Regions from separate parts of the Brevibacillus sp. SAFN-007a genome, predicted to be linked through region 2. Evidence: riboswitches for the same ligand, from Rfam matches in the RefSeq annotation. Region 2 holds a riboswitch; the other holds the start of a gene.

Region 1 (3,705 bases), on a different contig from region 2:
GGCAATCTCATCCCATTGACGATAATAGCGAAGCAGATCGTCGGGCATGACCCTTGAGCGACTCGTACCGGGCTCCGGCAAACAATCGAACGGTTCATCCAGGTTCAGCGTCCCGTAATCATCGGTCAGCTCCTCGCCGGGTAAAATGTCCCGTGCTGCCAGCTCCAAATCGTACATCGTCGCTACGCAGGTCGCATGGAAGCTATGATTGACATACCGCGCCTTATCCCAGCAGAGGATGTATTTGCCGAATTGATTCTTGAACGAATATTTTTGCACATCCTGTTTTCTCAATGGGTCCAGTTTTTCCACAAAGGCCGGGTCTAATACCTGATCGAGGTCATCCTGGACCCAGACGATCGTGCCTTTGGGAATGAGCTTTGTCGCAAACACACCGTACCCGATCTCATCGTTGATATAGCGAAGCTCTGTGTCGGGATGCATCATGGTCGTTGTTTCACTCCTTGGCAAATGTGCCTTTTTACCATCATAAGCAGTTCGGCCAACAGAGGTGTGTGAATGTCGGTGAAAAACGCATGTTTACCTGATCGCTCATTTTTTCTGGATAAAAATATTTTTTCTATTTACCCCCATCGACAAATAGTCTATAGTATGGACAAACAGACCTTAGGAAATTTTTCCTGTAACAATGGCATTATATTTTCATTGATATCGAAACGGCAAACCCGGGGAAATCCGGCGACGCAAAGCTACAGGGGCTACCTCCGCACGAGCGGACACGCCAGCCAGCTACCGAAATATTGGTGTAGGACAAGACCAATGATCCTATATCATTGGTCTTTTTTTGTGCGCAAAATGTCTAATTTTGTCCATTTTTGTATGAATGAGGAAGTTTTGTCGCGAGTAAGGAGGTGAGGCTGCAAGAAGCTGGCGGATTGTTAACATCCTTTTACACACCCATTAGGAGGCCTCATGAGATGTCATTCTGGAAAAAACTTTCTACCTTCGCTCTGACTGCCGCCGTCGGCCTGACAGCATTCGCTCCGGCCCAGGCTGCCAACCGTCCCACATCAATGTCGCCAAACGCCATGGTCACAACCCCTCACTATCTGGCTACAGCTGCAGCCCTGAAAACACTGAAAGACGGCGGAAACGCAGTAGACGCCGCCATTACCGCGGCTTCTACTCTCGCCGTCGTCTATCCGCACTACACGACCATTGGCGGGGATAACTTCTGGCTCATTTACAACGCCAAAACAAAAGAGCTGAAAGCGTTGAACGGCAGCGGACGAGCAGGCGAAAAAGCAACCATCGAATACTACAAAAGCAAAGGCTACACCAAAATTCCTTCCCGCGGCTACGAGTCAGCCAACACCGTTCCCGGAGTGGTTTCCGGCTGGTGGGAAGCTTACAACTACGCCCACAAAAGCATGGGCAACAGCAACCTGCCTTGGCACAAGCTGCTGGAGCCAGCCATCGGATACGCGGAAAACGGCTATCCCGTCACGCCCAACCAGGTGTACTGGACCAAATACGCAACGGACCCTACAGACAACGAGCTGAAAAATCTCCAGCGCTTTGAGGGCTTCCGCCAAACATTTCTGAAGCCAAATGGCGAGCCGTATGCGCCAGGCGAAATTCTCAAGCAGCAGAACCTTGCCAAAACGTTGCGAATCATTGCCCAAAAAGGCGCCGACGGATTTTACAAAGGCGAAGTCGCGCAAAAAATCGTAGCAGACCTGCAAAAGAACGGCGGATTGCTCACGCTGAAAGACTTTGAGCAGCACACCTCCACCTGGGCCGATCCGATTACGGTGGACTATCGCGGCTACAAAGCGTACAATGTGCCGCCAAACTCCCAAGGCATGGCCTCGCTCTCGATTTTGAACGTGCTGAACAACTTCGACCTCAAGAGCATGGGCGAAGGCACGCCGGATTACTACCACACGATCGTCGAAGCCACCAAACAAGCTTTTGCCGACCGCGACAAATGGCTGACTGACCCGGCATTTGCCGATATTCCTGTGGACGAGCTGTTGTCCAAGCAGCACGGAAAGGAACTGGCGGCGCGCATTGATATGAAACAGGCGGCAAAAGCAGTCGAGCCGCTCGATCCCAAAGGCGACACAACGTGGTTTGGCGTCGTAGACAAGGATGGAAATGCCGTGTCGATCATCCAGAGCCACTATTTTGACTGGGGCTCCGGCATCGTCGTGAAAGACACCGGCGTTCTTTTGCAAAACCGCGGAAGCTACTTCTCCCTGGATCCGAATCATATCAATCACCTGGAGCCGGGCAAGCGCACCTTCCACACGATCAACCCGGCCATGCTCTTTAAGGGAGACAAGCCGTACCTGCTCTACGGAACACAAGGAGGCGAAGGCCAGCCGCAGACACAGGCTGCGCTCGTCACCCGCATCGTCGACTTCGGCTTCAGCGTCCAGGATGCGATCGAAGCGCCAAGATGGCTGCATGGCCGCAACTGGGGCTCTGACTCCAACAACCTGAAAGTCGAAAGCCGCATTCCGCAGAACGTTCTCGACGAACTGGTGAAACGCGGCCATCCGGTCGAAAAGCTGGAAGCTGCCTACACCGATACGATGGGGCAATCCGGCGCGATTTTGATTGACCCGCAAACGAATGTGAAATTTGGCGGCGCTGACCCTCGCGGGGAAGGCGCGGCAATGGGATATTAATGGCTCGTCAGACTGCCGAATCCTCTCGGCAGTCTGTCTGTGCATTTCTCCTGCACAGACAACGTCTAGGAAAAAAGAGATTGCCAAGCACGAATGAGGAGTGGAAAAACCCATGTTTTTATTCAGAAAGCTGAGGAACAAAATGATTCTTTGGTTCCTCACCGTTGCCGTCATTCCCCTGGCTGTCGTGTCGCTGTTTATTACGAACAGCTTTTCTTCCATCCTGATCGACAAGCAAAAAGCATCGTATGTCGACCTGACCTCCAGTACAGCGATGGCGATGGATCAATATTTGGATCGACGCATGACCGAGATTCAGGTGTTGGCCCGCACCTCGGATATTCAATCGCCTGACGCGGCAGCGAAGAACGAGTTTATCCGCACATTTACCGCCGAAATGAAACTGTACGACGGCAATACGTTTATCGGTAGCGACGGAAAAGTATCCGCCGATACGTTTCCGAAGAGCGTCGGAATCGACCTTGGCGAACGCCAATTTTTCAAGGACGGCATGCAGGGCAAGTCGAGCTTCTCCGACGTTCTGGTCGCCAAAACGACAGGCAACCGCTCCATCATTGTCGCAGCTCCTGTCACAGGAAAAAACAAAGAAGCGCTTGGCGTCCTGACCGGGCTGGTCAATATGGATGCGTTCTCTTCGACGTTTCTGACCAATCTGAATGTGGGCAGTGACGGTTACCCGATTCTGGTGGACAACAAGCACCAGATTCAATACCATCCCAACCAGGAGCTGATCGGAAAGCCGCTTGCGGAATCGGCTCTGCCCCAGCCGCTGGTGGATATTTTGAACGCAGACAAAGCAGAAAAAGGCTCCTACAGCTACTCCGATCAAGGCAAGGAATACGTCGTCACGTACTCCCCGATTCCCAAAACGAACTTTGGCCTTTATCTACATATTCCGGTTGAATCCATCACATCTGCCGTTTCTTCCGTCAGCAACAATGTCATGCTCATCGTTTTTGGCGTAGTCGCTGCCGTGACCGCCATCGCGTATGCGATTTCCCGCCAAATCACCCGCCCGATTGTCGAT
Region 2 (3,705 bases):
CCGCGCATCACGTACACGTACGAGTGCGCCAGCCACGCCAGCGGCTTCACACTGCTTTTGGCCAACAAGGTAATGAGAAAGCCCAAAGGGATCGACAGCGCAATGACGATCAAAAATAAAAGAATCGTCATCTGCGCTCCTTCCAGCATCGGTTTTGTAATCGAAAGGATGTAATCTGCGCTCATATTCCATGCTCCTATTTGGATAAGGTAGGCGTTGGCTTTCCCGATGGGAGCCTGGCCTTGTTCTTTCGTCGTGACATAAGCGTGGCTTCGCCCTTCTCTCTGGCGAAGCCATCGTTTCTGTCCTTATTTCAATACGCGATCCTCGCCAAACCATTTTTCCGAGATTTTCGCGGCGGTTCCATCCTGGTTGAGAGCGTCAAGCGCTTTTTGCAGCTCGTTCAACAGCGCTTCGTTGCCTTTTTTCACTCCTACGCCATACTCTTCAGGCGACAGCGATTCGTCCAACTTTTTGAACGTTCCCTTCTCCTTGGTCATGTAGTAATCCGCCACGACCTGGTCAATCACCACGGCATCGACGCGACCGATTTTCAAATCGGAGAGTGCCAGTACGTTGTCCGGGTACTCGGTGATCGACTTGACCTGCTGCTTCAAATCGCTTGCGTTCAGCGCATCCGCGGCCGAGGACAGCTTTTGCAGCCCGACCACCTTGCCCGACAAATCCGCGAGCTTCGTCATCTCCGAGTTGGCCAGGGTCACCACGACCTGCGCATTTTTCAGATACGGCTTCGTGAACAGCACTTTTTCTTTTCGCTCATCCGTGATCGTGTATCCGTTCCAGATCAGATCGATCCGACCGCTGTTCAATTCAGATTCCTTGGAACCCCAGTCGATTGGCTGGAATTCAACCTGCTTGCCCATCTTTTCACCGGCAGCGCGGGCGTAGTCGATATCGAAGCCGACCAGCTCGTTGTTCTCATCGCGAAAGCCCATGGGCGCAAACTTGTCGTCGATTCCGATAATCAGTTTATTGGCGTCAGCGCCTGTTTTCTCACTGGAACAACCGACTACCAATGAAAAGACGGCTCCGAAAAGCAAGGACAGAAAAGCAAATTTTTTCATCATGAGTCTCCCCCTTGTTCAGCTTGTTTCTCTTTATTTTACTCTGATAAAGTGGTAATACGTTAACAAGGTATCATGATAGCACATCCTGCGAAAAGAGTCGAGACTTTAGCAAAGAAAAGCGAACAGGAAAAGCATTCCGGGATGGGCAAACCGCTTATTTACTCCCATCCATGCCAAAAAGCCCTCTGTCTATCGAGGGCTTTTTGGGCAGGCCAGCCTCTTACGCCAGATCCCGCACTTTAATGTAAGAAACGTTTCTGACATTAATGACGATGTCATCGTATTGCAGCCACCCGTCCTTTTGGTTGGCGACCATCTGGATAATTTCTTCCGGTTCAGTTGTCTCGATCTGCACCAGCGAGCCTCCGGAAAAGTGGAATTCAATCGCTTTGGCCTGATTCATGTTCGCATCCCTCCTGTTCTTTCTAGTTATCGGACGGATGGGAAAATTTTGTTACGCCTCCCCGCAAACTAGTCCGAGTCCCCCCTGGCGATTCGCAAAAAGTCCCGGCGCAGCCTGACTCTGTTCCTATCTTCTCTCTCGTTTTTCGCTCGTATTTCTCTGCCGAAACTACCAATTCTGTACGGCCTGTTTTCGAACAATGGGTCACTTTACCCTACCAAAACTTGACAAGACCGCATCTCTTGGATTATATTTTGCATAATTCGACACTTCTATACATTTTTCGCAAACGACTGACAAAGGCAAAGTCATCGAAAGGTGGCGACGCAAAACCACGGGTCTAAAGTCTTTGACCATGACAGCCGGGTTGCCATACATCATGAACATGGTAGCAAAGATGATGGTACCTTTGGGCTGTTTCCGTATGTGGAATGGCCTTTTTTATGTTCACCTGCAAGAAAGGAGGCGCCCTTTTATCGATCAACAGTAGCCTTGTACATGAGAAAACAAAGAGAGAGAAAAATGGAGTGGAGTATGATGTACAAACTGGTTGATTCAGCAGAGTCTTTGGCACTTTTTCATCAAATCAAGGAAAGCGTCTGGGCCTCTATGGGCTTTGAAATGGAATACGCGAAAAGCGGCTCCGATCTCTACCTTTTGCTGTCCGAGGAGGACGAACCAGGCGGGACATTCGAATTCACACCGCATGAAAAATCTTCTGCTTATCTGCAAAACTTGTTTCAGGACGTTTTGACGCGGGATATGAAGGTCGTCGAAGTGGACAGTTTCGCTGTGTTGCCCAAGTTCCGCGGAAAGCTGGGACGTTGGGGAGTAGCTCTCATGATCGATTATGCCGAAAAACATGGATATACGCATGCAGTCGGTTTGGCAGATCCGGCTTTTTTTCAGTTGATTAACCGGAAATACAACGTCAGAGCAACGCAAGTGAAGGACATGGTCTTCTACAAAGGGGCGAATGCCATCCCGACCGTCTTCCACCTGCAAGAAGCCTATTTGAACAAGGACAAGCCCGAATTTGCCTGGTATCAAACGCTTTGCAAACAAATAAAAGTCGAGGTTAGCTGACATGGAACTTTTACAAAGAAGAAATAACTGGGTCGTCATTGTATTTGCGAGCATTATTACCATCGTCCAGATCGTGAATCTCATCATGGGGGTTCCGTTCTCCTTCGTTCTGACCGTGCTGGGTATTTTGTACGGCGTGCTGGCACCGTTTGCCTACCTTTCCAACCGGCCCGCCTTGCGGGACAAGATGGCCCCGTTCATGAAGTTTTTCAACTTTGCCGTCATTGGCATTTTCATGTTCGTCATCGTGGGACTGGACCCTTGGCTGGTCAATATTATGACGATCATGTTCTTCGTCGCGGTCATGGGGATTTATCAGGACAGACTGATTAACATCTTGACCATCCTTGCGGCCCTCGGGATCGTCACCTACTATTTCCTGACCAACGGCGAAGCGATTTTCTACACGTCCGATCCGGTACACCTGATGTACTACCTGCTGGCCTTCTGCTTCGTGTCTGCTACGAGCATGATGCACGCCGTTTTCAACAACAAGCTGCAACAGGAAAGCGAAGAGCAAAAACAGCAAGCAATCGCATCCAAAGAGTCGCTGCAACGCATTTTGGACCAGATCAACGAATCGCTCAGCTCTGTCCAGGAGTATCAGGAAAATCTGAACAAGGTCACGGATGGCGTGAATGTGCGCGCCGTTGAGACCGTTGCCGCCCTCCAGGAGATCATGCGCTCTTTCTCCATCCAGACAGACAACACCAATGAGCTGCGCCGCGAGATGGGCACAACCAGCCTCCAGGTAGAGGATATCACCCGCTCTGTGACAGAAATGCACGATTACGTGGAATCTACGAAGGAAGCGACCAATGAGAGCAGCAAACGCATCAACAACATCGGCAGCGACTTCGAACGCTTCATCAAGGACATCCAGGGCACGAACAAGCTGATTCAAGAACTGAACAAAGAAACGGAATCCATCGAGAAGATCATCCAAACCATTTCGGATATTTCGGCACAAACCAACCTCCTGGCGCTGAATGCGACCATCGAGGCTTCCCGGGCAGGCGAACATGGCCGAGGCTTTGCCGTCGTGGCAGACGAGGTGCGCAAGCTGGCCGAGTCTTCTAAGCTGTCCTCCGAATCGATCTCTACCCTGTTAATGACGATTCGCGAAAA

What was found. Region 2 has a riboswitch for cyclic di-GMP ahead of ACTHO6_RS19925 (GNAT family N-acetyltransferase). Riboswitches for the same ligand answer to the same signal wherever they lie in the genome.
Region 1: another riboswitch for cyclic di-GMP. It lies ahead of ggt (gamma-glutamyltransferase); the one in region 2 lies ahead of ACTHO6_RS19925 (GNAT family N-acetyltransferase).

The regions. Positions count from the first base shown of each region.
Region 1 is NZ_JBQCKK010000002.1:182,437-186,141, reverse strand. It holds gene ACTHO6_RS04275 (SET domain-containing protein) at 1-447, opposite strand, end outside; cyclic di-GMP riboswitch class I at 670-758, shown strand; gene ggt (gamma-glutamyltransferase) at 939-2,657, shown strand; gene ACTHO6_RS04265 (methyl-accepting chemotaxis protein) at 2,770-3,705, shown strand, end outside.
Region 2 is NZ_JBQCKK010000029.1:26,624-30,328, forward strand. It holds gene ACTHO6_RS19910 (amino acid ABC transporter permease) at 1-185, opposite strand, end outside; gene ACTHO6_RS19915 (amino acid ABC transporter substrate-binding protein) at 309-1,085, opposite strand; gene ACTHO6_RS19920 (hypothetical protein) at 1,309-1,491, opposite strand; cyclic di-GMP riboswitch class I at 1,783-1,866, shown strand; gene ACTHO6_RS19925 (GNAT family N-acetyltransferase) at 2,026-2,577, shown strand; gene ACTHO6_RS19930 (methyl-accepting chemotaxis protein) at 2,579-3,705, shown strand, end outside.